3 regions of the Exiguobacterium sp. s35 genome follow, and region 2 is predicted to be linked to each of the others. Evidence: riboswitches for the same ligand, from Rfam matches in the RefSeq annotation. Region 2 holds a riboswitch; each other region holds the start of a gene.

Region 1 (10,307 bases), 440 kb from region 2:
GTCACAATCTCGTCGTCGACGGTGGGATGACGAAGAAAATGATTTACGAAGAGTGATACGACTATATACCTATATTAAGAAAAATATTAGGTTATTTATGCCTAATTCCGGGTAAGTATTAGAAGAGTTTTCATCCGGAAGAAGGGGGGAAGTGACATGAACCCGCTTGTAGAAGAAGCGCTACGCTTTTCATCGATTCGCCATGGAGGGCAACACCGGAAAGGGTCATCGATTCCATATTTGTCACACCCGTTTTCTGTTGCATTGTTGCTCGAAACGGATCACCAACCACCAACGGTCGTTGCAGCAGGACTTTTACACGATTTAATTGAGGATACGAAAACGGATCCTCAAGAAATCTTGACTAGATTTGGTCCGGACGTACTTCGCCTTGTACTTGCCGTTTCTGAGAAGAACCGCGATCAAACATGGGAACAACGAAAACAGGAGACACTTGAGCACATCTCATCGCTTCAATTCGATGAGGTCGCACTCCTCGTGGCAGATAAGCTACATAATCTTCGTTCCATTCGCTATGATTTAGAGATGGAAGGGATGACGGTGTGGCAACGTTTCAAACGCCCGATGCGAGACCAATCGTGGTACTATCATCAGTTGTTACATGCATTCGAACCGTTTCGTAGTTCGACGGATTTGATTGGCTTGTATGAGCAGGAACTTAATTCCTTGTTCTATGGTGAAAAGAATGTAAAAAATCAGAAAGTAGTGAGACTCTTTGAATCCATCCTAACCTGTTTCACAGAAGATGAATGGGTTCAAGAAACGGCACCTCTCTGTCAAACCGCGTATGAATTAAAGGAAATTGCTGCTCGTGATGCTGTGGATGATGAAGAGATTGAGGCGTTTCGACAGCAACTAGAGCTAGCGGGTTGGACTTATCCGATGCTACCGTCTCAGTTAGCCGCGATGCAAGAACTTGGTTATCGAACTGCTATGGACGCATCGAATTTTGTCACGCTCATGCGTCGCTCGATTGTCAACTAGATAGGTTCGTGCTATAGTCAAAAGGAAGATAAGAAGGGGAGTAGCGACCACAATCGTGGTCGGTGGGTCGTCATTACAGTGTGCAATCACTCGGTCCATCGAGCTTTTACAAGTCCGCAAGACCTTTTTATGGGCGTTTTTGTCGTCCATAAAAAGGTCTTTTTTGTTTACCCAAGGAGGAGAAAAAATGGTATTTGTTTATTTCTTATTAGCTGCGGCCATCACGGTCTATGCCGCAATCAAGTTGTCCACATACGCCGATGTCATGACGGAAAAGTCAAAAATGGGCGGGATGCTTATTGGTACCGTTCTTTTGGCAGGGGCGACGTCACTACCTGAAGTGACGACAAGTATATCGGCGGTCATGATTGACAATCCAGACATCGCTATCGGAAACATGCTGGGCTCTAACTTGTTCAACATTTTTATTCTTGCGATGTTTGATTTGTATTTCCGTCAAAAGCAATTATTCAACTACGCGAGCCGTGATCATCTATATACGGCAGGTCTCGGTCTTTTGCTGACCGTGACGACTTTAGTTGCCTTGATTGTCCGTGTCGATATGACGTTTATCGGAATCGGTGTCGACGCACTTTTAATTGCCATTCTATATGGGATTGGAATTTACTATATCGGTAAGCAACCGAAAGAGCCTGTCGCTGAGCATGAAGTAGAAGAAGAAGTTGTTGTCAGTAAGTATGACGATATCACATTGAAGCGTGCTGTCTTTGGTTTTCTAATCGCTGCTGTTTTAATAATGGCAGCCGGGACAGCTCTCTCCATCACCGGAGACCAGATTGCTGTCGTCACGGGACTCGGTTCTAGTTTCGTCGGGAGCTTCTTGATTGCCGCATCGACATCATTACCTGAGGCGGTAGCCGTGTTTATGGCGCTCAAGCTCCGAAACGTCAACTTGGCATTCGGTTCGATTCTCGGAAGTAATATCTTCAATATGCTCATTATCGCCATGTCGGACGTCTTCTATCGCAACGGTTCGATTTTGGCGGACGTATCGACATCACACCTTGTATCGGCGGTCGGAATTACGATTCTATCGATTCTCGTGATGTATAGCGTACTCCGACAAAATGTGACGTCGAAAGTGCGTTATGTGATTCCGTCATTGCTAGTCGTCGTCGTATACTTTGTTTCGTCTTATTTGATTTTCGTCGGGTGATTTATGCATCAGCTTCGTGCTGATGCTTTTTTTATGGGAATGTGAGGTTGTTGCTTCGGGTATAGAGGAAAGGAGAGGAGGGGTGGCGATGCAAATGCATGAAGTGGGAACACGTCAAGCTTATACGATATTAATTCCGGCCTACAATCCTGATGAAGCACTCGTCACACTTGTAGAGAATTTGAGGGCGAGCGGATTTTCGACCATCATTTTGGTCAATGACGGGAGTGACGTGTCGACGGTAGGCACATTTGAAAAGGTAGCATCATTTGTTGACCAAGTGCTAACGCACGAACAGAATCAAGGAAAAGGGGCAGCACTGAAGACTGGACTGCAGTATATTGCAGAGACCTATCCTGACAAGTTAGGTGTCATCACGGTTGACGCCGATGGACAACATTTACCTGAAGATGTCGTTAATGTGTATGAGGAAGGTGTGAATAAACCACATCATCTCATCATGGGATGTCGAGATTTCAGCGGAGATGCGATTCCGCTTCGAAGCCGATTCGGAAATCAGGCGACACGACTCGTCATGTTGATCGGGAGTGGATTGAAATTAAAAGATACACAGACAGGACTTCGTGCCATCCCGATGCGATACGCGCGGCAACTGATTGACATTCCGGGGAATCGATATGAGTTCGAGATGAATATGCTGACGTTCACGAAACGGTTACAGGTCCCGATTCAACAGACGACCATCCAGACGGTATATGAAAACGAAAACGATTCATCGCATTTTAGACCGATTTTAGATTCGATTTTAATCTATCGCATGTTTTTAATGTATTCGGTATCGTCCGTCGCCTCGTTCCTTGTCGACGTCGGGATGTATGCGCTCTTCATTTATTTATTATCTCCATACTTCGACACGACTCATGTCGTTATTGCGACGGTCATCGCTCGAATTATTTCCTCTCTATTCAATTATTTCGTCAATCGGAAAGTCGTCTTTCATTCAAAAGCGCGACGATCACTTTCCAAATATTTTTCGCTCGTCGTTCTCCAAATGGCAACCTCGGCATTATTGGTCTATCTTCTTTTTCTTATATTTAGACAAGGAGAAGTTATCCTAAAAATTATCGTCGACAGCTTTCTCTTTTTTGTCAGTTATTATGTCCAAAAGCGATGGATTTTCAAAAAATAACCGGTCATGGGCTCATGACCGGTTTAATATGCGAGCATTCCTGTTTTGACGGACGTATAGCGATGTAGCTCTCTCGGGCTTGTAATGCCGGTTTTCTGCATCATATCACGCATGAGTAGAGCGCATACGCGAGCGTCTTCCGCGGCATCATGATGAATAAACGGCACGTTCAAGTATTCTGCCATCGTGTTCAACTTGTGGTTCGGGAGTCCTGGATACAGTTTACGTGATAATTTGACGGTACATCCGTACTTAATTGTAGGGAAATCGAATAAATCATATTTCAAAATCGCCTTTCTTAAGGCGCCCATATCAAATGAGGCGTTATGTGCGATGACGAGGTCGACTTTTCGTAAAATCGGGTAAAGAGAGGCAAGGACTTCCGGTAACGCGGGGGCATCCCACACGTCACTCGGACGAATGCCATGAACCCGTATGTTCCCCATATCAAAATCTTCCTCTGGATTGACGAGTCGTTGATCAGTTTCGATCACTTCTCCATTTTGCAGGATGCTCCACCCGACTGAGCAGATGCTACGGCTATCTCGATTAGCGGTCTCCACATCGAGAGCGAGGATGGTATGTTGCATGGTTCACCTTCTTTCTTCACAATAAAAAAAGTCTAACAGAAAGTTAGACGAATGTCGTGCTTAAGCGGCGACGAGGGTACGGCAAGCTTCGGCACAGCGCTCGCACGCTTTTGCACAAGCCTGACAGTGGTCATGCAAGTGACGGCCACATTCGACGGCACATGTATCACATACTTGAGCACACAAGGCGACAATTGGTTTAGAGAAGGCCGAATCTGTTTCTAAGGCATTTAAAGCCAACGTACAAATGTCTGAGCATTCTCGTGTCAGTCGAATGCATTCGGTAAACATGTGTAAATCCTCTTCTTGTAAACTTTTTGAGAAGCAATGGTTGCATGTGCGCATACATTCAATCACGCTCGCCAATGTTTCTTCTACAGATGTGCGTTCCATCAATATTCCCCCTTGTATGAAAAAGTCTATCTTTCATTACCCGTTCATATAAAGGTTGAATCGCACCATACCAATAAAAAAGTCACATCTCTTAAGAGATGTGACAGATTAATGGAGCATAGGGGGCTCGAACCCCTGACCTCTACGCTGCCAGCGTAGCGCTCTCCCAGCTGAGCTAATGCCCCGTTCAAAATCATTATATCATCGTAGTATTCGACATGGCAATTCCCTTTTGCAATTTAGGTTTATAAAATTGAAGACGTGGGAATTTCATGTTAGACGTTATATTAAGAAAGCAGGTGTGCTTCATGGAAATGATTCTTTTGGCACTCTTACCGGCACTCATGTGGGGAAGTATTCCACTCATCGTGTCGAAAGTGGGAGGAAAACCGATTCAGCAGTTAATCGGAACGACCATTGGAGCGATGATCATGGCGGCCGTGATTGCCCTCGTATTCCGACCGGAGTTCACGACACTCGCCATCGTGACCGGATTTATCTCAGGGGCGTTCTGGGCGCTCGGTCAATATTTGCAGTTCCAATCGTTCCAAATCCTAAGCGTCTCCAAAGCGATGCCGATCAGTACGGGGATGCAGCTCGTCGGGACGTCTCTCTTTGGGGTCATCGTACTCGGTGACTGGCAGACGACGACGGAGTTATGGTTAGGGTTTTCAGCGCTCGTCTTGATTATCATCGGGGCGACGATGACTTCGTATCAACAGAAAAAAGACAAAGATAGCGCCGGTGCGTTGAAGAAGGGATTACTCGTCCTATTCGTCTCGAGTATCGGTTACGTCACGTATGCGGTTTTGACGAACTACTTTGAAGTAGAAGGCATCACCGCGATTCTTCCACAATCTGTCGGAATGTTCATCGCTGCTCTTCTTTTCAGTATCCGTGAGAAGGACGTGAAGAAAATCGATCCACGTACGTTCAAGAATATTTTAGCCGGGATTGCCTGGGGGATCGGGAACTTCGGTCTCTTCGTCTCGAGCGGAGAAGTAGGAATTGCGACTTCATTCGCTTTATCTCAATTGAACGTCGTCGTGGCGACACTCGGTGGGATCTATCTCTTGAAAGAAGAGAAGACGACAAAAGAGCGTGTCTATGTCTTTATGGGAATTGGCTTGATTGTCGTTGCCGGGTTTATGCTTGGGATTGCCAAGAGTTAAATTTCGATGATGAAATGATAAGAGCCTTGAATGAGCACTCGTACTAGCGTGCCATTCAGGTTTTTTTTGATTAGCGATATTAAGGGAGAGCAGGAGATGATGTGACCGATAGGGAAGTAATGCTTACTCATGTAATCTACATGGTACAGGGTACGTAACACATTCATGATTGCTCGGAAAATTGCAGAGTAAAGGGGAAACGAATCATGGAATCAAATGTAGTGACGATATCAGCGCTCGTCGATGCACCAATCGACACAGTCTGGAAACTGTGGACAGACCCAGATCATATTAAACAATGGAATCATGCGTCTGACGATTGGCATACGACCGAAGCGGAAAACGACTTACGGATTGGCGGGAAATTTCGAAGTCGGATGGAAGCAAAAGATCAAAGCATGGGCTTTGATTTTGAAGGAGTATATGAAGAAGTTAAAGTAAATGAGCTCATTCATTATCGTCTTGACGATGAACGGAGAGTTAGAATTTCATTTGCTTCAGAAGAGAATCAGACGAAAGTGATCGAGGTATTTGATACAGAGTCGATGAATCCGATTGAAATGCAAAGAGAAGGCTGGCAGGCAATTCTCGACAATTTCACTCGGTATGCGAATGAATTTAATAAGTAGGTCGAATAATTTAAACTAAATACCGGCAGGGTCCATGTTGAAGTTGATATGGATTCTACCGATTGTCATTATAAACATCCAAAATTACTCATTACATAGAGGGTGAAAACTCTAAGTTTAATGAGGGTGTATGACAGTTTGAAGTTTCTGTAGGATATCAATTATTAGAGAAAATTTTAATAGATAGTTTAAAATCGGTTCTTCATTTTTACATATAAAAGGATGAATACATTTATCACAAAAAAGATAAAAGCACTAAACACTCCCGTTACAGTTGCAAAATTAATGACTCCTTCTGTAAATACTGACAAATCGAATATAAGGCCGTAAGGGAAAACGAAAAAGGCACCAAACATCAAGTGCATCAAAAATGAAGTTATTTTTTTGATTTTGAATGTCATACGTTGACTTAGAAACTCCTAAAAAATAGAGGTCATTATTCCATAAGTGAAAATAATAGGTGAGGCATAAAACACATACATAAAAACAATCTGAAAATAAGTAAAATCTTCAAACACAGGTATGAAGACTGGCAGAGAAAAACTCAGAATAATTGAAGATAAACAGGCTACCATCAATTTTTGAACAATCATTTGCTTCTCCATACGAAAGAAATGACAAACGCAATAAAGCCTCCGATTACAACAATATAGAATAGCGAGTAGAAAACAAACTCGCCGATATCTTCAAGACTCTTAAACGTGTTCTCTACAATCATTGGTTCAGATAAAATCCCAATCGTCACGATCGGCAGAAAAAGAATCCAAAACCGTTTCCAAAAATATGAGCTGTATGACGTCGATTGATGTGAAGTCAAATAAAAAACCTCCTTATAAAAAGTTCCATACTTTACCATATTGTAACACGTGAATTGTATGAATAAATAGATAGAACTGAGTGAAATAATTTTTCTCATACAAAAAAACAGCGAGGACGTCAAACGTCCAGGCTGTTTGATATCAGTTATTCATTCGACGCGCTCAATTCACCCGTCCCGAACGTCGCACTAAAAGCACGGCACCAGATCACTACGGTGCTATATTCTGACAGATCGACATCTGCCGGAACTAAATAGTTTTGGTTTCCTGTATTCCCTTTAAGTGCGCCAAGTCGAATCCCTTCGGACGTCTCTTGCCCGGGTTTTGTCAAATAGACAAATAAGTCAGGTCCGTTCGTCGTTTCAAACTCTTCAAATCGTAGATACGTCCCGTCTTCTGCCTCGACGGAGCGAATCGTGCCGGTCGTCTCATAATTTTTCTCCCCGTCCATAAACACACCTGCTACTTCGGTTTGACTCGGTTGTGCTTCCGGTGTCTCGGTTGTCTCTTCCTCTGTCTCTTCTTCTGGAACAGGCGTCTCAACAGCTGTCGGTGGTAGTCCTTCATCGACGGTCTCTGTCAAGAAAAGCGGTGAGATGAGCCACCAGGCGACGGCGATCACGGCTACGCCGATTACACCGATGATGAGTTTCGTACTTGTTTTCATGTATGAGTCCTCCTTTTCGGATGTATGAACCATTAATAGCCTTTTCCCGATTATTGGGCTTATAAAAGACGCGAATGTTAAAATTCGCGTCTGATGACCGTTATACGGTTTCGGTCCAGTTCTCTTCGATGAACGTGTCCCGTCCTGAGATGGCCCGGTCTTCTTTATAGTGTTTTGGGTTCTTTTTATGGTAATCCTGGTGATACTCTTCCGCTTCGAAGAATGTCGTCGCCGGAGTGATTTTTGTGACAATCGGTGCCGTGAAGCGACCACTTGCCGCCAATACGTCTCGACTCGCTTCAGCCGCGATTCGTTGTTCCTCCGTGTGATAAAAGATGGCTGGGGCATACTGAGGCCCGCGGTCTTGGAATTGACCACCGTCATCGGTCGGGTCGGTCTGAATCCAATATAGTTCGAGGAGACGCTCATATGAGAACAAAGATGGGTCATATGTGATCTGAACGACTTCTAAATGACCAGTCGTTCCCGTTTTGACTTGCTCATACGTAGGATTGTCGATATGTCCGCCCATATAGCCAGATACGATTCCTTCAATCCCTGGTAATTCTTCAAATGGTGTCACCATGCACCAAAAACAGCCGCCTGCGAATGTTGCTTTTTCCATACTGTCGTTCCCTCCAAATCGTCATTCAACAAAAAAGCGCTCACGTCGGAAGACATGAGCGCTTTCGTCATATCGTCCAAGGTTTCCCTTGCTGGTCGTAGCACCTTGCCTGTGGCAGGTTGCTGTGAAGTCATGGAGCCAGATCTCTCGTTCACTCTTGATATCGATATGTAGTTGGTGAGAGCATCATACCACCCTCAAAATACTTTCGTCAATGATTCGGTTTTCGCTTCAACTGAAAAATCGTCAAGACGATGATGAATCCGATCAACCCGATTGAAATGAACGGACCATATGGCACATTCTCGCCGTATAACTGCAAGAAAAATAGACCGAACACAGCGAGAAGCACGAATATGTAGGAGCGTGTCATAGGAACCTCCTGTTTTTTCTTAAGTGTAACAAGAACACATCGACTTGGCGATAAGAAAAGGAAATCAGGCATAGAGCACGAATAAAGTGGGAGAGATAAAGGAGGAATGTAGGATGGAACAAATCCAATTACATGAACTGACGATTGAACGTGCACATCGTGGATATAAAGAAGGACAATTCACGGCACGAGACATAACAGCGTATTATCTTAGAAGGATTGCTGCATATAATGAGCGACTTCATGCCGTCATCCAGGTGAATCCGGACGCACTTTTCGAGGCAGAGGCGGCAGACCGGGGCTATAAAAAAGGGGTACGCAAACCACTACTTGGGATTCCCGTATTGATCAAAGATAATATCGAAACGGGCGGACTGATGCGGACAACGGCAGGTGCTGCCGCGATGCGACATCATTTCGCAGGTCGGGATGCCGAGCTCGTCAAACGGTTACGGGCTGACGGGGCCATCATTCTCGGTAAAGCAAACCTGTCCGAATGGGCCAACTTCTTGACAGAAGACATGCCGAACGGTTGGAGTGCCGTCGGTGGCCAGACGATGAATCCGTATGGGGACCAACTAGATGTCGGGGGATCGAGTTCTGGATCGGCTTCGGCGGTTGCAGCGAACTTGACACTCCTTGCCGTTGGATCTGAGACGAGCGGCTCGATTGTACACCCGAGTGTGCATAATAGTATCGTCGGAATCAAGCCGACCGTCGGCTTGATCAGTCGTTCAGGAATCATTCCGATCTCACGTTCTCAGGATACGGCTGGACCGATGGCGCGTACCCTTCGTGATGCGGTCGTTGCGTTACAGACAATGTGTGGTGAAGATTCGGCTGATCCTGCGACATGGGAAACTCCAGTCGGACCGCCTTATGTGACATGTCTCGATGTCCGTCAAGCGGTCGGGATGCGTGTCGGATTTATCAAGCCAAATATTTCAGACGAAGAAGTCGGTTTGTATGAACAGGCACTTCGATTGCTGCGTCAAGCCGAGGTTGAACTCGTCGAGATCACGTTACCAAAGCATACAGCATTAGAACAGGCAGATATTTTGTTTGATGAGTTCAAGCTTGGGATTGAGGCGTATCTTGCGAACACAACTGTGCCATTTAAGACGCTTTCAGACTTAATCGAATGGAACGCGGACCACCCCGAATCGATTCCGCACGGGCAGACCATCTTTGAACAGTCAGATGCACGTTCAGGGCGTCTCGTCGAAGCTAGTTATCTCGACCGTCGGATTGATGATGTTCATCTCGCAAAAGTGGACGGAATGGATGAGCTATTAAAAGGGCAAAAACTGGACGCAATCGTCCTGCCACATGACATGAACTATGACATGGCTGCGAAAGCAGGACACCCGACAATCACGGTCCCTTATAAACGAAAAGAGAGCGGGGCCCCGTTCTGTCTATCGTTCACGGGAACGAGCTTTGCGGAAAGAGATTTGATTCGTGTCGCTTATGCGTTCGAACAGTTCATCACACGACCGACGCCTCCAGATTATTCGTAAGTTGCACCCGTCTCTGACGTCCGCTACAATGGTACGTATGCGGATTAGAGAAAGGACAGGTTAGAATGAAATCATCTATATACGGGTTGACGTTCGATCAGCTCACAAACGAGTGCACGGAAGCAGGATACGGTGCCTTCCACGCACGTCAAGTCTGGGACTCGCTCTACATCGATCGAGTCAAATCG
Region 2 (10,307 bases):
GCAGTCATCGTAGCCGGCGCACGGACGCCGGTCGGAAAAGCAAAACGCGGTTCGTTCCGTAACGTTCGTTCGGACGAGCTCGCGGGATATGCCATCAAGGCAACGCTTGAGCGTTCAGGATATAAAGGCCCGATTGATGACGTCATCATGGGTTGTGCGATGCCAGAAGCGGAGCAAGGGATGAACATCGCTCGCTATGCGGCGGTCCGGGGGGGACTGTCGCACGAAGTTCCAGCGATCACCATCAACCGCTACTGCTCGTCAGGTCTTCAAGCCATCGCGGATGCGGCGGCAAAAATCATGATCGGTCAAGCAACGGCGATCATCGCCGGCGGTATGGAATCGATGAGCCAAGTACCGATGGGTGGTCACGTCATCCGTCCAAACCCACACATCATGGAGACGGCACCTGAGTACTACATGAGCATGGGTCACACGGCAGAGCGTGTCGCGGCCGAATATAACATCTCGCGCGAAGACCAAGATGCGTTTGCTATCAACAGTCACCAAAAAGCGGCTGCAGCGATCGCGGGTGGCAAGTTCCAGGAAGAAATCGTTCCTGTGACGGTCATCGAGCACGTGCTCGGTGAAGACGGTAAAGTTGCGGAAGTGGAGAAAGTCGTGAAGCATGACGAAGGTGTCCGTGCCGATTCGACAATCGAAGCGCTCGGTAAACTTCGCCCAGCTTTCAAAATCAAAGGTTCGGTCACGGCGGGTAACGCCTCACAAGTGTCAGACGGAGCGGCAGCTGTCCTCGTCATGGACCGTGAAGAAGCAGAACGCCAAGGGTTACAACCGATGGCGAAGTTCCTCTCGTTCGCAGTCGGCGGTGTCCGTCCGGAAGTGATGGGGATCGGTCCAGTCGTCGCCATTCCAAAAGCACTCGAAATGGCTGGCGTGAAGTTAGAAGAAGTCGGATTGTTCGAGTTGAACGAAGCGTTCGCGAGCCAATCACTCGGTGTCATCCGTGAACTCGGAATCGATCCATCGAAAGTGAACGTGAACGGTGGCGCTATCGCCCTCGGTCACCCACTCGGTTGTACAGGAGCAAAACTTTCTGTCTCGATCTTGCATGAGATGAAACGACGTAATGAGAAGTATGGGGTTGTCACGATGTGTATCGGCGGCGGAATGGGCGCGGCTGGTGTCTTCGAATTACTTTAAGGGGGAATCGGATATGGAACGTACAGAACATGAATTGATTAAAGGCGGTAGCTTTGTCATTGACGCACTCGACGCATCGCGTCTCTTCACACCAGAGGATTTCTCAGATGAGCATAAGATGATTGGGGACACGACGGCAGGATTCGTCGATGACCGCGTCATGCCAGTTCTCGAGCGCATCGAAAAACACGAGTTCGACCTCTCTGTCGAATTGTTGAAAGAAGCGGGCGAGCTCGGTCTCCTCGGAGCAGACGTTCCAGAAGAGTACGGCGGCTACCAACTCGATAAAATCTCTTCTTCGATCATCACGGAGCGTTTCGCGAAAGCTCGTTCGTTCGCACTCAGCTACGGCGCACACGTCGGAATCGGGACACTCCCGATCGTCTTCTTCGGATCAGAAGAGCAAAAGCACAAGTACTTGCCGAAACTCGCGACAGGAGAATGGATCGCGGCTTACGCGCTCACGGAGCCAGGCTCAGGGTCTGACGCCCTCGGTGCGAAAACGACGGCTGTCTTGAACGAAGCGGGCACGCACTACGTCTTGAACGGTGAGAAGCAATGGATCACAAACGCTGGCTTCGCGAACGTCTTCGTCGTCTACGCAAAAATCGATGGCGACAAGTTCAGTGCCTTCATCGTCGAGCGTGACTTCAAAGGAGTCTCAACTGGCGCAGAAGAGCAGAAGATGGGGATCAAGGGATCGTCGACACGTACGCTCATCCTTGAAGACGTCGAAGTACCAGTCGACAATCTTCTCGGTGAAGTCGGAAAAGGTCACGTCATCGCCTTCAACATCTTGAACGTCGGTCGTTACAAACTTGCAGTCGGAGCAGTCGGATCTTCAAAACGTGCGTTCGACCTCTCGGTACAATATTCGAACGAGCGCAAGCAGTTCAAGACACCAATCAGCCAATTCCCGCTCATCCAAGAGAAATTGGCAACGATGGCAGCGAACATCTATGCGATGGAAAGCTCAGTGTATCGTACGGGCGGCTTGTTCCAAGATAGCCTCGACGCACTTGGTGACGAGAACATGCGCGATGGATCAAAAGTCGCACAAGCGATTGCTGAATATGCGATCGAATGCTCACTCAACAAAGTATTCGCTTCTGAAACGTTCGACTACGTTGTCGACGAAGCAGTTCAAATCCATGGTGGATACGGATTCATGGCAGAGTATGAAGTCGAAAACCTCTATCGTGACTCACGCATCAACCGCATCTTTGAAGGAACGAACGAGATCAACCGTTTGATCGTTCCGGGTACACTTCTCAAGAAAGCGATGAAAGGTGAATTGCCGCTCCTCGCAGAAGCACAAAAACTTCAAAAAGAGCTCATGAGCTACATGCCGCAAGAATTGGACGGCTCACCACTCGCACGCGAGAAGATGCTCCTTTCGAACATGAAGAAAATCAACTTGATGGTCGCAGGTACAGCGGTTCAGAAATATCAACAAGACCTTCAAAACGAACAAGAAATCTTGGCGAAGATCGCAGACATGATCAGTGCCATCTACGCGCTTGAAGCAGCCATCGCTCGTACAGACAAAGCGATCGGACGCTCAGGCGAAGAGAAGAACACGCTCAAAGTCCGCTACACGGAAATCTTTGCGGAACAAGTGTTCAAACAAGTCGAACTCATGGCGAAAGAAGTGTTGTATGCAGCGGCGTCTGGTGACGAGCAGCGCATGCTTCTCTCGGCAATGAAGAAGTTCAGCCGCTACCAGCCGATCAATGTGATCGGGACGAAGCGTGAAGTCGCTGCGAGCCTCATCAAAGCGAACAAGTTTATCGTGTAATTCAATCGACAGAAAGGGTGGACCGGACGCGGTCGGCCCTTTCTTTTTTTGAGCTCTGCCACGTACAATAGAAACGAGGGGGAGAGACGATGAAAACACGCGATAGATTGCTTGAACGAATGGAACAAATCGGGGAATCGGTTGCCGCACACGAAGGAACGCTGATGTTGCTGGCATTAGGGTCGATCGGACTAGAGACGGAGCGACTGGATGATTATTCGGACCTCGATTTCTTTTTAATTGTCGAGGACGGGCAGAAGGCACGCTTTATCGACCGACTCGACTGGCTTGAAGTCGAGCCGCTTCACTATCAATTCCAAAATACGAAAGACGGACATAAGATCATGTATCACGATGGCATCTACGGTGAATTCGCCGTCTTTGAAGTACATGAACTCGCAGCGATCGCCTATACACCAGGACGCGTCGTCTGGCGACGGGACGAAGCACTCGACGTGTTTGCGACACCGCGTCTTGAAATCGCGCGTGAAGCGACGGCTTACTACTATGAAGAAGCATTGACGAACCTATATGTCGGCTTGCTTCGGGAACGCCGGGGCGAGATGCTCGCCGGGTTCGAACTCGTCCAAGTCGCGGCCGTTCAAAACGTCTTGAAGGCGCTCGGTGGACAAGGAGACCCGTTCAACCCGACACGTCGGGTCGAGACGAGACATCCAGAGATGATTTCTTTCTTGATGAGCGGGGTATTAGGATATGGCAAGTCGGGCGTCGCGGCGGCGGTCATCTTACGTTTTATCGAAGAGCGATATGAGGTCAACCCAACGATGAAACGAGAGATCGAACGGTTGCTTGAGACGTGAATTGATTTCTCTGAATATGCTACATTGATGAGAGAGGTGATGAACAGATGGTGACACTATACGGCTATCCACCATGCAGTACGTGTAAAAAAGCAGAAAAATGGTTGAAAGAGCAAGGGGTCGAGTATACATACGTTCATATCGTCGAATCGACACCGACGAAAGAAGAACTCGCCGAGCTGTGGAAACAATCAGACTTACCGCTTAAGAAGTTCTTCAATACGAGCGGGCAAGTCTATCGGAACGAAGGCATCAAAGACAAGCTACCAAATCTATCAGAAGACGAACAACTCGAGCTATTATCAAGCAATGGTATGCTTTTGAAGCGTCCAATCGTCACAAATGGTGAAAAAACGACGGTCGGATTTTCAGAAAAGTCCTTTACGGACGTTTGGGGCTAAGTGCTATAATACAGATGTGAGTCTAATTTATTTGAGGGGGAAGTTAGGATGAGCAAAGTACCAGCAAATTTACGTTATTCAAAAGAACATGAGTGGGTAGAAGTGAACGGAACGAAAGCCCGCATCGGCATCACGGATTTCGCACAAAGCGAACTAGGGGATATCGTGTTTGTGGAACTCCCAGAAGTTGACGGTACAATCCTACTCGACGAGCCATTCGGTTCAGTCGAATCAGTCAAGACGGTCTCTGAGTTGTATGCGCCAGTATCTGGACGCATCACAGCAGTGAACGAGGACCTTGCCGATTCTCCAGAACTCGTCAACGAGTCACCGTTTGAAAATGCATGGATGGTCGAAGTTGAGTTGACGGAAGAGTCGGATCTCGACAAGCTCATGTCTGCAGAAGAATATGAAGCGATGATTCAAGGATAAGTAAAACCGGCCTCTCCTAATTGGAGAAGCCGGCTTTTTTTGTTTACTCGAAATCGAGTCGGTAGTGGTCCGATTTGACGAGTGTCGCCCGTTCGAACACACGATAGAAGAAAATCCCAAGTCCGACTGGAATGAGCCCGAACAAGACGATCACGAGAAGCACGTTGAACAAGGCGAACCCGCCCGGCATGAGATGTAGCGCGTTTACCGGTCCGATGAGTCCAGATACGCCAAACCCTGCGCTGATTGGAGTCCCCTCGATTCTTAATATACCAGCGAGCGCACCGAGGATGGCCGCATTCGCCAAAATCGGAAGCATCATAATCGGGCGTCGGACGAAGTTTGCCATTTGAATCTTCGGCGATCCGAGGAAGTGGGCGATCGATGTACCGGTCGCGTTCGCCTGCCAACCCGCGATGGCGAGACCGAACCCGGCGGCGACGACGCCGAGGTTTGCCGCACCGGCTGCAACGCCTGATAAGCTAATCGCGGTCGCGATTCCGACAGTCGAAATCGGCGAGACGATGATGAGCGAGAACGCCATCGCGATCAAGATGCCCATGAGAACCGGTTGAAGATCCGTCATCGTCATGATGAGGTATCCGATGTATGTCGTGATCTGTGAGATATACGTCAATAAGAAGGCACCGATGCCGCCTGCGACGACAATGACTGTCATCGGCATGACGATGACCGTATACGTCTTCAAATGCGGGGCGAGCTTCATGACAAGAATCGTAGCGATCGCAGCGGTCACACCGGCTGTGATTACGTCACCGATTCCGGCCATCACGAACGCACCTTCGTTAATTCGAACGGCGCCACTGCCGACATAGGTTGCGATGGCGATTGTTCCAGCCTCTAAAATCGATCGTCCGAACTGCATCGCGACGGCAAGACCGATAATGGCCGGGAGGAGTCGCATCGCAATCGTCGTCGCATCCAATATGAATTGAAGAGACGGAAAATAAGGGAGTATAGCTTTCGTGAGTTCACCGAGCAGCGCGCTCGGGATGAGGGCGATCAGAATCGCCATACTGAGACCGTTTAAGACGTTCATCGTAAATTGCTTTGTCGTACCTGTTGCCTGTTCCGTCATCATTCATTCACCTGTCCTTCTTCTTTGCTGTTATGTACAAAAGCGATAAAGTTAGAACCCATATTATTCCTATCCGACAGAAGAGTCAAGAGAATCATTGAAAAATTCTGAAATTTCACGAGAGCACGATTTTTGAACGGGACTCGAACGACTATTATAATGACAAGAGAGGTGAGAAAAATGATTACAGACGGATACTTATATATATACGCCCCAATGTGTGGTACATGCGCTGTCGCGGAGAAAATGTTGACGGTTGTCGAGGCGGTCGACCCTGAAATTCAGATTGAAAAGCGCGATGCGAACTATATCCCAAAAGAACTTGAAGCTTATCAGGTGATGAGCGTCCCAGCGCTGTTAAAGCTTGAAAATGGCGAGGTTCGGGATCGTCTTTACGCTTTTCAAAACGTTCAACACGTCCTCTCTTTCGTAAAGTGAGAGAGGAACATTAGAATAATCTGAAAATTTTAAATAATCAGTTGACACAGAAAGTTCACGAATGGTATATTCATTACAACATCTTACTTGAACACAAAATAGGACGCGATATTCCCGACATCAAGACGTTTTGGTGAAGCCGCTGCTACCTTTATACGAATACACGTCAATCTTCCCTTCGATTGTCCCCCAAAAAAATCAAGCGAAGAAAGACGTTCCGTATAATCGCACGGTCCAAGTCAAGATCGAGTGATGATTGGTGAATCTCCCCCATATAAGGATGTAAATCTTGAACGGGCAAAAGATTTTCATCTATGGGCTGTCCTTCCGTGACTCAAGGTGCTACGTTCTGTGTCGTCCTCGGACGGCACCTTTTTTTGATTTTTTTGAAAAAATGATTTGACAGCAGAAAAAGCTGTCGCTATGATAAAGCTAATCGAATACACAACACTCTTATCAAGAGAGGCTGAGGGACTGGCCCTATGACGCCCAGCAACCGCGGAGCAATCCGAAATGGTGCTAATTCCAGCAAGGTGAGAAACCTTGAGAGATGAGAGCAATCGTTGTCCGTACGATAAAGTGCGCACGTTTGCTCAAACGTGCGCGCTTTTTTTGTTGTCAGGAGGGAAAGGAATTGATTCAATTACGAAACGTCGCCAAATGGTTCGATACGAAGAATGGTCGTGTCCAGGCGGTCGATGATGTGTCACTAACGATTGATCGCGGTGAAATTTTTGGAATAATCGGATATTCGGGGGCGGGGAAGTCGACGCTCATCCGATTGCTCAACCGTCTCGAGTCACCGTCTAGCGGTGAAATCGAGGTCGCCGGGAGTGAACTCACGAAGCTCAGCCCGAAAGAATTACGAGGGGTTCGCAAGAACGTCTCGATGGTCTTCCAGCACTTTAACCTTCTGTGGTCGCGCACGGTCGCAGAAAACATCAGCTTCCCACTCGAATTGATCGGGGTTCCGGCAAGTGAGCGGAAGCGTCGGGTCCAGGAACTCGTCGAGCTCGTCGGACTATCAGGTCGCGAAGACAGCTATCCGTCACAATTATCCGGGGGTCAAAAACAGCGAGTCGGGATTGCCCGCGCGCTCGCTACAAATCCAGAGGTGCTCCTCTGTGACGAAGCGACAAGCGCGCTCGACCCGAAGACGACGGATTCGATTCTTGAACTGCTCGTCAGCATCAATAAGAAACTCGGATTGACAATCGTCCTCATCACACATGAGATGCACGTTATCCAAAAGATTTGTCATCGCGTCGCCGTGATGGAGGCAGGGAAAGTCGTTGAGACAGGTCAAGTCTCTGACGTGTTCCAACATCCGGAGCAGCCAATCACAAAAGAATTCGTGAAACAAATCGGAGCGGTCGACGATCTGTCGCTCACGTTCGAACATTTGAAAGCACGCTATCCGAGTGGGCAAATCGTCAAATTGAAATTCTTGAACGAAACGGCAGAACAACCGATTTTGTCTGACGTCCTTAAGACGCACGACATCGGATTCAACATCATCGGCGGGAACGTGACTCAGTCACAAGTCGGTGCGCTCGGCACGCTATTCATCCAATTGATTGGGGAAGCACGAGAAATCGAACGCGCCATCGCGTCGATTCGTTCGCAATCAGTAGAAGTGGAGGTGGAAAGCGATGTTTCCTAACGTAGACTGGCAAATCATGATGGAACAGACATGGGAGACGTTATACATGACGCTCGTCGCGGGTGTCGCGACGTTTGTGATTGGACTCGCTTTAGGTTTGATTCTTTATATTACAAACGAATCGCTATTATTGAAGAATCGTCCAATTTACGTCTTCGTCAGCGCAATCGTCAACGTGTTTCGTTCGATCCCGTTCATCATCTTAATCATTTTACTCATCCCGTTCACGTTGTTCCTGCTTGGTACGATGCTCGGTTCGACGGCGGCGCTTCCGGCGCTCATCATCGGAGCGGCACCGTTCTATGCTCGAATGGTCGAACTTGCGCTTCGTGAAGTCGACCGTGGGGTCATCGAAGCGGCCGAATCGATGGGAGCGACGAAATGGCAAATCATCTACAAAGTCTTGATTCCGGAAGCTCTTCCGGCAATCGTTTCAGGACTCACGGTGACCATTGTGGCAATCGTCGGTTATACGGCGATGGCCGGTGTCGTCGGAGGCGGCGGACTCGGGAACTTGGCCTTCTTGGAAGGTTTCCAACGCTCACAAAACGACGTCACGTTCGTGGCGACGGTGCTCATCTTGATCATCGTGTTTGTCATCCAGTTCATCGGTGACCGACTCGTCACAAAAATTGATAAACGTTCAGCTTAATTACACATACACCATTTGGAGGGATTCATAATGAAAACTTGGAAAACAGTACTTGGATTGACAGCTTTATCAGCATTCACAGTTCTCGCGGCTTGCGGCGGAGAAGAGGCAGAAACAGGTTCTGGCGATGAAAAAACATTGATTGTCGGTGCGTCGAACGTACCGCACGCTGAGATTTTAGAGCACGTACAAGAAGAATATGAAGCAAAAGGCTACAAACTCGAAATCAAGAAGTTCCAAGACTACGTACTTCCGAACAAGACACTCGCAAGCGGTGAGCTCGATGCGAACTACTTCCAACATGAGCCATACCTCAAGTCACAAATGGCTGAAAACAAAGACTACAAATTCGCATCTGCGGGTGGCGTTCACATCGAGCCAATAGGTGTGTACTCACAGAAATACAAATCGCTCGATGAACTTCCTGAAGGCGCAGAAATCATCATGAGTTCATCGGTCGCTGACCACGGACGAATTCTCACGATGCTCCAATCAGAAGGTCTCATCACACTTGCTGAAGGCAAGACGGTCGATGCGACAGTCTCTGACATCGTTGACAATCCTAAAGACTTGAAGTTCAAAACAGACGTTGAAGCAGCACTTCTTCCGACAGCTTACAACAACGGAGAAGGCGATGCGGTCCTCATCAACACGAACTACGCAATCGACGCAGGTCTCAACCCACTTGAAGATGCCATCGCACTCGAAGGCGAAGACTCACCATACGTCAACTTGATCGTCACACGTGAAGGGGACGAAGAAGATGAGCGCGTCAAAGCACTCCTCGAAGTATTGACTTCTGAAGAGACACAACAGTGGATCTTAGACGAATACAAAGGTGCGGTCGTACCGGTACAACAATAAGCAGTCTCGACTCAGGGGTCATCCCCTGGGTCTTTTTTTGTCTAGTGTTCTTTCATAAAGAGAAGTACACTACATATATGAAAGAAAAGGGGGGATTTGGATGAAGCTCAGACAGATTCATCCACTGACGTGGGGCGTCCTGTTCGGGACATTTTTTGCACGACTGGCGACGTTTTTTGTCATGCCATTTTTTGCAATCTATCTGGCCACGCTCGGCTTTTCGGCGAGTGTGATTGGAACAATCTTTGCCGTGACGGCACTTTCGGGTCTGTTCATGAGCTTCTTTGGGGGGACACTCTCTGACCGATATGGGCGAAAACAGCTCATGTTGATCGGCATCGTGCTCAATGCCGTCACGTTCGCTGGTCTCGCGCTCGCGACCGAGCTGATTTGGTTTTATATGTTATCGATGTTGATGGGCATGTCGCGATCTTTCTTAGAACCGGCTTCGCGGGCACTCATCAGTGACACGACGCAGGCAGACCAACGGGTCATCGTCTATAACGTCCGTTACTTCATGATCAATATCGCCGCGGCCATCGGGCCACTCTTGGCGGTCGTCTTATCTCTCACCGGAGTGAAGACCGCATTCTTTGTCGTGACGGCAGTATACATATTGTATGGAATCATCATCTCGATCTTGTTTTATAAGTATCCATTTGAAGAAGGAGACGGGGTCAAGGCACGGCCACGCTTGACGGAGACGTTTCGCGTTTTACGAGACGACCGGACATTCCGTGCGGTCATCATCGGGATGATCTTCGCGATTATCGGTTACAGTCAGTTCAATTCGACGCTTCCTCAATTCATCGCATTAAGCGACGGGTTAGAAGACGGTTCGAGATTGTTCGCTTACTTATTGACGACGAACGCAATCACGGTGCTCATCGTGCAATATCCGATTATGCGTTTCGGGATTCGTGTCTCTCCGATCAAGTCACTCTTTTTTGGAATCTCAACATTGTCGTTCGGACT
Region 3 (10,307 bases), on a different contig from region 2:
TCCGCTTCACGTATCCTTGGAATGCCATTACGGCGTACTTAGAAATCGTCATCCCGGCAGCGGTTTATCTCGCCCTTGGTGGCGAGACCGGTCTCGACTTTTATTCGCAAGATTCGTTCGTGCCGCTTGCCGGACTGTTCCTTGCCATCTTCTTAAACACGGTATTCCAAAAATATCAGGTGAAATGGTGGTTCCGCGTCGACATCGCATTGAGCGATTTTATGAAAATCGCTTTCTACACATACGTCGTCAGTTTGACCTTCATTCTAGCGGCATCATTCTTCCGGGAGACGAGTTTACTGGTCGTCAGTAGTATCGCCGCTGCCTTGACGTTCTTCATTAAACGACTTCTCATTCAAAAAGAACGGCAAGACGCCTTCAAATCTTTGATCGAGCAATATGATGAAGCTAAAGAAGCCGTCTCTTTGTCACAGAGTGAGGCGCAAGCAATCGAAGTCTTTTTAAGTCAGTGTGAACAGTTGAACCATTACGACGAAGGTTATATCGAGTTCAAATTGTTCGACCGCACGCTCTACTTCGATTTGAAGACGCGACAGCCCATCGATCGACCGGTCGTCTTTGCACTGCTTGAGATGAGTCAACCAATCGAGCAAATTCTCGACTATGAGATGCGGTTTGAATGGGATACCGCACTTTCCGACGCCTTCCATGACGATTATCATAGCTTTGTTTCTGTCCGTTCGGAGGAAATCGAAGAGATTCGTACATGGATCGTCATGACGGGAGAACCCGTATACGCATATCCGAAAATCATTCAGCATGAAATCATCAAGTTGTTAAAATCGTTCAATCGAACGATTAGCCGTTGTCACGAGCGGGATCGTCTCTATACCGAGAGCCGGACAGACAGTTTGACGCTTCTTGCCAACGCGCGTGCGTTTTATGAATACGGCATTCAACAAATATCGGATATGTCGATGTATCCGATATCTGTCGCCATGCTCGATATTGATTTCTTCAAAAAAATTAACGATACGTACGGTCATCAGGTCGGTGACCGAGTGTTACAAGAATTCGGTCGACGCATTCGGCAAGTACTTCGAACGGATGACTTTGCCGCTCGTTATGGCGGCGAAGAATTCATTTTACTACTCAACCATTGCGACATGACCCAAGCCATCGAGATCACAGAACGGATTCGCCACCAAATCGAAGCGAAACCGTTCCTTGTTGACCATCATGAGATTTCTGTGACCGCGTCTATCGGGGTCGATACGATTGAAGCATTCGGGAACAAGCGTCTAGATGACACGATTCGAAACGCTGACCGTGCGCTCTATGTCGGTGGAAAATACGCAGGGCGGAACCGAGTAGCCCACTTCAACAATTTAACGACGTAAACTCCCCTTTTTCACATCGAATTGGGGAGTTTTTAGGTTGACAACCGGATTCGAAACAGGTACGTTAGGGAACGTGTTTAATAATTAGATAGATTCACTTTTTATCGAGAGAGACGGAGGGACTGGCCCTGTGAAGTCTCGGCAGCGGGGAACCTGTGCCAAATCCAGCGGGCGTATTGCTCGAAAGATGAAAAGGGTATTTCGCACGAAGGACCTTTTTCTTGAGAAAAAGGTCCTTTTTATTTTTTAGTGAGGTGATTATTTTGGAACAACCAACAGCCAACAAGTGGGCACTTTTGCCGTTATTCGTCTTTTTGCTCTTTTTCATCGGGGCAGGTGTCTACTATGGGGATTTTTATAAGTTCCCAGTTCTCGTCGCAGCGATCATCGCATTGCTAGTCGCAGCATTCATGACAAAAGGAAGTGCGACACAAACCGTGGAGCGCATCGCACAAGGTGCCGGAAATCCGGGAATCATCATTATGATTTTTATTTTCTTACTCGCCGGTGCATTTTCAACCGTAGCCGAATCGATTGGCGCCATCGATGCGACGGTCAACGCCGCGTTGACGCTCTTACCACCATCGCTTCTCTTGAGCGGACTATTCGTCATCGCTGCTTTCATTTCAATGGCGATGGGAACATCGACCGGAACGATCGCGGCACTTGCACCAATCGCTCTCGGTATTCATGAAGAGAGTGGCGTGAACGTCGCCATCGCAGCCGCCGCAGTTGTCGGAGGCGCGATGTTCGGGGACAACCTTTCGTTCATTTCGGATACAACAATTGCCGCCGTAAGGACGCAACGGACGAACATGCGTGATAAGTTCCGGACAAACTTCTGGATTGTCTTACCGGCCGCTATCATCACGACGATTTTACTAGCGGTCTTATCGAACGGTGAGTCGACGGTCGATGTCGCTGCATTCGAATGGTATAAACTGATTCCCTATCTCGCGGTTATCGGCTTAGCGTTAACAGGACTGAACGTTATTCTCGTCCTTTTGGGCGGCATCACGCTCACTGGTATCATCGGTCTCCTCGACGGAAGCTTATCGGTGACAGCATTCGTGACCGCTATCGCCGACGGCATGGTCGGCATGGCCGAAATCTCGTTTCTGACGTTACTCATGGGCGGACTCGTCGGACTCATATCGCACAACGGCGGACTCACGTATTTGCGTGACGCGTTGACGTCACGAATCCAAAAACGTGCCGGTGCCGAGTGGAGTATCGCTGGTCTTGTCAGCGCGACGAACGTGGCGACGGCAAACAATACAATTTCGATTCTCGTAGCCGGACCGCTTGCCGCAAACATTGCGGACGAATATGATATCGAACGGAAAAAATCAGCGAGCGTACTCGATATCTTCTCATGTGGGGTACAAGGAATTCTGCCATATGGAGCACAACTCCTCATAGCGGCAGAGCTGACGAAGACCGCATCGCCGGATCTCGTGCCGTTCATGTTTTATCCGTTCCTCCTCTTTATTTGTGGAGGGATCGCCATCGCATTCAACTTCCCGCGCTTTAAAAAACAGTCTTAAGCGAAAACACCCCTTGTTCAAAGGGGTGTTTGTCGTTTCGTGACCATTTCTTGTTTCAATTGCTCGTTTCGTTTCTTGAAAGCGCGTCGTTTGAGAATTTCTTCTAGTCCCCGGCTGATGGCCCATAATGCGACCAAAAGAAGACCGAGCATCGATAAACGAAATGGACTTTGAATAAACTCTTCCCATTGATCCCCGATGACAGAGAAAATGACGACGACGAGTAGTTTCCCGAATCCTGCCGCTAAAATGAATGTGCGGAGCGGCATCTGAATGAGCGCCAGCAAATAAGTGATCAAACTGACCGGGATGAACGGGAGTGAATACAAGAATCCGAGTGAAATCGGACTCATATGATTGATTCGTTCTAACCAATAAACCGCCGCCTTATGTTTTTCGAGCCAGCGCGTCATCGGTTTTCGGAACACATACCGGACGGCTGCGAAGACGACAATCGTTCCGAGAAGGTTCCCAATCCACGATAAAAGGACTCCTAGTAAAAAACCGTATGTCGCCGCATTCGCAGAAATGATTAAAACGAGTGGCAAAAACGGAAAGATGGCTTCTAAAAACGGAGCGCCGAGTCCGGCCCAAGGACCGCCAGGCAAACTTTGCAACCATTCGATTAATTGGATGATGTACTGTTGGAGAGAAGTGAGCATAGTTGTTCCACCTTCAACTTTCGTTACTATTACTCTATTACCCGATTTCGATTTACAAGACGCATCTCCCTGCATTCGTCAAAAAAAATTAAAAACCATTTGCGAAAATTCGTCGTGATATTTATCATATAATAATGGACTTGTGGTTGCAGGCAAGTCTATTCGTCGAACGACACAACCCAACGTTCGTTTTCCTGCAAAAAACTGAACACAGGGGAGCAACACAATATGGAAACAAAACCAATGCGGGTCTTGCTGTACTATAAGTACGTCAATATCGAAGACCCAGAAACACTCACGCAAGAACATTTGAAGTATTGTAAAGACCTCGGCATCAAAGGACGTATCTTGATTTCCTCCGAAGGAATTAACGGGACGTGCTCTGGTACTTGGGAACAAACTGAGCAATACATGCATGACTTGAAAGCAAACCCACTCTTCAGCGATATCGAGTTCAAAATCGATGAAGTCGAAGAGCATGCATTCAAGAAAATTTTTGTCCGTCACAAGAAAGAGCTCGTGACGTGGCGCTTTGATGGCGAGTTTGATGTGCCGAAACAACACGGTGCATACCTCGAACCAGCAGAATGGAAAGAGATGATGAATCGTGATGATGTCGTCATCCTCGACGTTCGTAACAACTACGAGTACGAACTTGGTCACTTTAAAAACGCGATCAAAATCGATGTAGAGGCTTCACGTTACATGCCGGAATGGCTCGAAGAGAACAAAGACCTCTACGAAGGGAAAACACTTCTCACGTACTGTACCGGTGGCGTCCGTTGCGAGAAATTTACAGCATATATGCGTGACCAAGGTCACGACAACATCTTCCACTTAAAAGGTGGCGTCGCGATGTATGGAAAAGACGAAGCGACAAAAGGAGAAAACTGGGATGGTGAGCTTTACGTCTTTGATGAGCGCATCAACGTCCCTGTCAACTCTGTGAACCCGACTGTTGTTTCGCACTGCATGCACTGTGGGACAGAGACGGTTCGTTACGTTAATTGTGCCAACCCGGAGTGCAATGTACAGCATTTCTGTTGTGAAGAGTGTGAACCGAAACAAATGCGTTCATGCTCGAAAGAGTGTCAAGAACACCCACGCAACCGTTATATCATCGATAACATTGCAGAGAAACTTCAGGAAACTGAAGGAGTAGTCGGGTAACAAAAATCGACCAAAAGGTGTCATGGACAAGCCGTCCATGACACCTTTTTTTGACGAAATCTTAACGTCTAGCCTGCCCCGCTTTCGGGTATAGTGAAGATACTATGTCAGACAGGAAGTGAATAGATGCATGTTTAACGAACCTTTACTCGCCGCGATTCTCGCTTGGTTTATCGCCCAAGCAGCCAAGCTCGTAACCGAACTTATTAAAACACGGGATTTTGAAATTGAAATCATGTTCGCTTCAGGCGGTATGCCAAGCTCACACTCGTCTACGGTCGTGGCACTCGCGACGGCAATCGGACGGATGGAAGGCATCGACTCGAGCATATTCGCTCTCGCTGTCGTCTTCGCCACCATCGTCATGTACGATGCGACCGGCGTTCGGCAAGCGGTCGGCTTTCAAGCTCGACTGCTGAATGATTATTTCAAAGGAATTAAACACGAGACCCCACTCTTGAATGAACTCGTCGGTCACACACCGTTCCAGGTCATCGTCGGGGCGTTATTAGGTCTCGCCGTCGGCTTATTCTTCCCAATGTAATCCACTGAAGGTATGTCATTTCTCACACTCTCGATTCTTTTTGTGAAGTTTCACAAAGAAGAAGTTATACTCAGAGAGAGGAGGAATCGACATGCCTTTTTTGCAGAAATCTTACGAGTCTCTCGATACACTCGCTGAGGCAATCGGTCAAGCGATTCGAGCACCCATTACGATCGAGAACCGTCACCACCAATTGCTCGCCTATAGCACCCATCCCGATTCGACCGATCCGGCCAGAATCGCGACGATCATCGGTCGTCGTGTCCCAGAAGCCGTCATCGAAGATTTATGGGAAAGCGGGATTTTACGAGAAGTGATTGACCAGGATGAACCTGTCGTCATTCCGGCACGTCTCGCTGTCGGGCTAGGAGAACGTGCGGCAATTGTCATCAAACAACATGACGAAGTGCTCGGCTATATTTGGAGCCTGGCTCGAACGAACCCGTTCACGAATCAAGAATTGGCCATCTTGCAAGAAGGAGCGACCATTGCCAAAAAGTTGCTCATGACGATCGCGATGCACGAACGGCGTATTAGCGCGGAACTCGAACGCTTTTTATTAGATGTCCTCGCTTCCCCGACCCTCTCTGATGCCAATCGCGAACGATTGAACGAACTTGCACCCATCGCCGTCGCAAGCCGGTTGACGATTATCGAATGTGCCCAACCAATCACCCCGCAACTCGCTGAGCGTCTGCATTATGTGCTCGCGACACAGGAGGCAATCGAGGTCGTCTTACATGCCATTGATGGACAGCAGTTGCTTGTGTGGCACTATATGAAATCCGAACTCTCCGATGAAGAAGTAGAATTGCTCGCTTGGGCGGAACGGTTTGAGCAGTTACTTCAAGACAAATTCACCGAATCCGAGCCACGGCTCGGAATCAGTCGACGCTTTTTCGAAAGTGACATGTTATACGCCGCAGCCGAAGAAGCAAGACGCGTCACGACACTTCGTCGTAAGTTCCCTCTCGAACTCGCGACTTCTCGCGCTTTCGAACAGATTGGGATTTATCAACTCGTCCCGGAACTCGCCCGTCGCATCGGCCTTCGACTAGAGACCCATCCGACCGTCGAACGGTTGCAACATTATGATTCATCCCATCAGACCGAACTCGTGAAGACGCTCGAATGGTATTTTTATTTCGACGGGAACGTAAAACGGGTCGCTGCTCATCTTCATATCCATCCGAATACCGTCTTGTATCGGATTCGACGCATCGAAGAGTTGACGAATATCACGCAAGTTTCACTACCCGAGCGGTCCATGATTTATTTGGCGATTAAAGCCGGTCAATATCGATTAGAAGACTAGACGTTCGCTTTGTGTTTTTTCACAAAGTGAGCGTCTTCGTTTTTAGAATCCATGATAAAGACAGCGTTTTCAAATGGGTCTATACTAGGGGTGTGAACAATTTGTGTCAACGGAATGAAAGGGGAATGTTCCATGAAAATCGGGGTATTAAAAGAGATTAAAAACAATGAAAATCGGGTGGCTTTGACACCGATGGGTGCATTTATGTTAACGGAACTTGGCCATGACGTATTCGTCGAAACAAATGCTGGTCTCGGCAGTGGTTTCACGAATATGGAATATATCGATGCTGGCGCAACCATCGTCGAAACGGCGAAAGACGTATGGGAAGGCGTCGAACTTGCGCTCAAAGTCAAAGAGCCACAGCCGTCTGAATACCAATACTTCCGTCCTGATTTGACGCTCTTCACGTATCTACACTTAGCGGCGGAACCAGAATTGACGAAAGCTCTCGTCGAATCAGGAATCACTGCAATCGCGTATGAGACGGTAGAAGTCGATCGGACGTTACCGCTTCTCACACCGATGAGTGAAGTCGCAGGTCGTATGGCTGCTCAAATCGGGGCACAGATCCTCGAAAAACCGCACGGTGGCAAAGGAATCCTCATGTCAGGTCTCCCGGGTGTACCTCGTGCGAACGTCACGGTCATCGGGGGCGGTGTCGTCGGGACGAATGCAGCCCGTATCGCAATCGGTCTCGGTGCGAGCGTTACGTTGATGGATATTAGTCCGGCTCGTCTTCGTCAAATCGACGACTTGTTCGGAAACACAATCAACACGTTAATCTCGAACAAATATAATATCGCGAAACAAGTGGCGGAGAGTGATCTTGTCATCGGTGCGGTTCTGATTCCAGGCGCAAAAGCACCGAAACTTGTCACAGAAGAAATGGTACAACGCATGTCACCAGGTTCAGTCATCGTGGACGTCGCCATTGACCAAGGTGGAATTTGTGAGACAATCGATCACATTACGACACATGATGCACCGACATATGAGCGCTATGGTGTCCAGCATTACGCTGTTGCCAACATGCCTGGCGCTGTACCACGCACATCGACAATGGGGCTGACGAACGCGACGATGCCATATATCATCGAATGTGCACAAAAAGGTGTGTTCCCGGCACTTCTTCAAAACGACGCGCTCCTCAAAGGCTTAAACGTCATCAACGGAACGGTCACATATGAAGCGGTCGCTCGCGATTTGGAGTATCCATTCGTACCTGCCTATGAGGCAGTTGCCAAACAAACACAAGCGTAAGCGAAAGGCGACGAGATGCCCGTTCTCGTCGCCTTTTTTTGTACGAAATAAAAAGGGATTGAACAACATCGTCCAGTCCCTTCTCATGATTATGCGTTCTCGACAGCGATATCTTCCCCGATGATTTTCACTTCAGGTTCCAATTCCACTTCGAACTTCTCTTTAACGGTCGCTTGGACGTGACGGATGAGTGAAATATACTCTGTCGCCGTCGCCTCCGCAATGTTGACGATAAATCCGGCGTGCTTGAGCGATACTTCCGCTCCCCCGATTCGTGTGCCCTGAAGACCAGAGTCTTGGATCAACTTACCGGCAAAGTAGCCTGGCGGACGTTTGAAGACACTGCCGCATGAAGGATATTCGAGCGGTTGCTTCGATTCACGTTTGTACGTCAAATCGTCCATCACTTCTTTGATCAATTCATAGTTTTTCGGTTCGAGTTCGAACGTCGCCTCTAAAACGATGAATCCTTCTTTTGATACACGGCTCGTTCGGTAGTCGAGTTCTAATTCGTCTTTTGACAAATGAAGGACTTGTCCCTCTGACGTCAATACCGTCGCAGACGTAATCACGTCTTTCGTTTCTCCACCATAGGCACCCGCGTTCATATAAACGGCACCACCGACCGTTCCAGGGATGCCACAAGCGAACTCGAGGCCAGATAAGCCTTCCGCAAGTGCTTGACGCGATACATCAATAATCGCTGCTCCAGCCTGTGCCACGATTTGGTTACCCTCACGACGAATCGTATTCAGCTCATTCAAGTTTAAAACGACTCCGCGAATTCCCCCGTCGCGAACAATCAAGTTTGAACCGAACCCGAGAATCATGAACGGCATCGCTTCCTGATGGGCTAGTTCTAAGACGGCTTGTACCTCTTCGTACGTATGTGGGGCTACGAAGTAATCGGCTTTTCCGCCTAGTTTTGTATACGTGTGTGCCGACAACGGCTCGTCTTGGAGGACGCGCTCGGCCGGAATAATACTTTGGAGTTGCTGTAAAAAGCTCATGCGTTCACTCAATCCTTTACGTTCTATTTATTAATCAGTGTCTCGGTCACGACTTTTGGTACCGAGCACGTCACTGAATGGTTTCAGTACGAAACACAGTATACAAATGATTGTCGGACGTGACAAGCAACGTTTTTCTTACAATGTCACGATTAGTTTATAACAATAGCGATGTCGCTACGGCAACGATAATCGGAATTGTAAAGTTATCCCAATCTCGGTATGAAATCGCTTCAGTCAGTGTAGCGATGATAGAAATGATAAATCCATATGTTACCACTTGCCACATGACGACATCATTCCACAAAAACAATAAAAATAAGACTACATACGAACTTAAGAACATGGCGACGCTCCCTTGGAAGGAACGCTTTTGACCGTACAAATCATAGATGACTGTTCCGTACTTCCGCCCGATCAATGCGGCCATCCCGTCACCCCATGCGAGAACGAGTGAGCCCGCTAAAAATGCAAGCGGCTCTGATTCAAAGAAGAAGTATAAAATGATGAGTAAGGCAATCGGATAATAGACCGTCCCAAAAGACTTTCGCTCCGTCTGATGGACCGGTGAGGGGCTTTTATACAATAAGACCGCGTTCGCAAACGTGAAGAAGACGAGCGGGACTGCCGCGACGTACCATGAATCCATTAACCAGACCGCTAACAGCGACCAATGTCCGACTGCGATATGTACACTCTTTCGAATCGTTTCATCTGTCCACCCAAGACGCTTCCCGACTTGTTCAAGACCGACGAGGAACGCAAGGACGATTACGATGGAAAGAATCGAACTAATCCATTCATTCATTGCTTGACCACCTCTATATATAGGATATGTATGATATCGTCATTATACCTTAATCAGTGCCCATCCTAGCTTACTTTTCAAACATTTGGTAGAATGAGGTCAAATGACTGTATAGCCAACGTACGATGTTGGTCATAGAAAGGGTGGCCGTATGCGCGACGCAACTTCAATTCAAACTTTGGCAGATTGCCTTCATTTCATGCAGGTCGGAGAAATCGAGCGAGCCATCGCCCTCTTCCCTGAAGACGTGCGTGAACATTTTCCAAAAGAGCTTCGAAAAATCCACTTGTTTCATATTGAAAAGAACGGCTTGTCCATCAATCAAATCGTCGCCCTTGCGAACGCATTGACCGGAGAACATCTCTCGGCGACGACGATTCAAAACTGGACGAAGCGTGAAGTCCGTAAAATCATCGGTGTCCCACGAATCGGTAAAAAGTATTCCTTGCATCAAGCGGCAATCATCTATCTCCTTGATGACTTGAAACACCTTTTTTCACTTGAAGAGACGAGTTCCTTGTTGGCACTCATCTTCAACAACCCTGACCGGGACGAAGACGACTTTATCACCCCGATTGATTTTTATCGTTTGTATGCGGAGTATGCCAAGTCGACGAGTCCAATCGA

Evidence for each region. A riboswitch is a leader RNA that binds a small molecule or an ion and turns the genes downstream of it on or off. The one in region 2 is predicted to bind S-adenosylmethionine.
Region 1: it holds a riboswitch for S-adenosylmethionine, as region 2 does, so the genes downstream of both, msrA (peptide-methionine (S)-S-oxide reductase MsrA) here and KNO75_RS06640 (methionine ABC transporter ATP-binding protein) in region 2, are expected to answer to the same signal.
Region 3: it holds a riboswitch for S-adenosylmethionine, as region 2 does, so the genes downstream of both, KNO75_RS11795 (Na+/H+ antiporter NhaC family protein) here and KNO75_RS06640 (methionine ABC transporter ATP-binding protein) in region 2, are expected to answer to the same signal.

The regions. Positions count from the first base shown of each region.
Region 1 is NZ_JACSKI010000001.1:840,496-850,802, reverse strand. Features, by position in the region: gene KNO75_RS04415 (SDR family NAD(P)-dependent oxidoreductase) at 1-56, shown strand, start outside; gene KNO75_RS04410 (HD domain-containing protein) at 157-1,005, shown strand; gene KNO75_RS04405 (sodium:calcium antiporter) at 1,193-2,182, shown strand; gene KNO75_RS04400 (bifunctional glycosyltransferase family 2/GtrA family protein) at 2,271-3,332, shown strand; gene KNO75_RS04395 (3'-5' exonuclease) at 3,356-3,922, opposite strand; gene KNO75_RS04390 (four-helix bundle copper-binding protein) at 3,983-4,315, opposite strand; tRNA gene KNO75_RS04385 (tRNA-Ala) at 4,428-4,500, opposite strand; gene KNO75_RS04380 (GRP family sugar transporter) at 4,624-5,487, shown strand; gene KNO75_RS04375 (SRPBCC family protein) at 5,694-6,116, shown strand; gene KNO75_RS04370 (hypothetical protein) at 6,706-6,933, opposite strand; gene KNO75_RS04365 (DM13 domain-containing protein) at 7,080-7,601, opposite strand; gene msrA (peptide-methionine (S)-S-oxide reductase MsrA) at 7,702-8,226, opposite strand; SAM riboswitch class I at 8,294-8,393, opposite strand; gene KNO75_RS04355 (hypothetical protein) at 8,438-8,599, opposite strand; gene KNO75_RS04350 (amidase family protein) at 8,713-10,119, shown strand; gene rlmN (dual-specificity RNA methyltransferase RlmN) at 10,185-10,307, shown strand, end outside.
Region 2 is NZ_JACSKI010000001.1:1,283,950-1,294,256, reverse strand. Features, by position in the region: gene KNO75_RS06675 (acetyl-CoA C-acetyltransferase) at 1-1,164, shown strand, start outside; gene KNO75_RS06670 (acyl-CoA dehydrogenase family protein) at 1,178-2,962, shown strand; gene KNO75_RS06665 (hypothetical protein) at 3,052-3,783, shown strand; gene KNO75_RS06660 (arsenate reductase family protein) at 3,831-4,184, shown strand; gene gcvH (glycine cleavage system protein GcvH) at 4,233-4,616, shown strand; gene KNO75_RS06650 (PTS sugar transporter subunit IIC) at 4,660-5,718, opposite strand; gene KNO75_RS06645 (thioredoxin family protein) at 5,896-6,153, shown strand; SAM riboswitch class I at 6,604-6,710, shown strand; gene KNO75_RS06640 (methionine ABC transporter ATP-binding protein) at 6,788-7,816, shown strand; gene KNO75_RS06635 (methionine ABC transporter permease) at 7,806-8,468, shown strand; gene KNO75_RS06630 (MetQ/NlpA family ABC transporter substrate-binding protein) at 8,499-9,332, shown strand; gene KNO75_RS06625 (MDR family MFS transporter) at 9,433-10,307, shown strand, end outside.
Region 3 is NZ_JACSKI010000002.1:263,753-274,059, reverse strand. Features, by position in the region: gene KNO75_RS11800 (GGDEF domain-containing protein) at 1-1,361, shown strand, start outside; SAM riboswitch class I at 1,460-1,555, shown strand; gene KNO75_RS11795 (Na+/H+ antiporter NhaC family protein) at 1,625-2,908, shown strand; gene KNO75_RS11790 (TVP38/TMEM64 family protein) at 2,926-3,570, opposite strand; gene trhO (oxygen-dependent tRNA uridine(34) hydroxylase TrhO) at 3,799-4,740, shown strand; gene KNO75_RS11780 (divergent PAP2 family protein) at 4,859-5,284, shown strand; gene KNO75_RS11775 (PucR family transcriptional regulator) at 5,376-6,599, shown strand; gene ald (alanine dehydrogenase) at 6,732-7,862, shown strand; gene murB (UDP-N-acetylmuramate dehydrogenase) at 7,952-8,872, opposite strand; gene KNO75_RS11760 (diacylglycerol/polyprenol kinase family protein) at 9,030-9,680, opposite strand; gene KNO75_RS11755 (DUF1836 domain-containing protein) at 9,832-10,307, shown strand, end outside.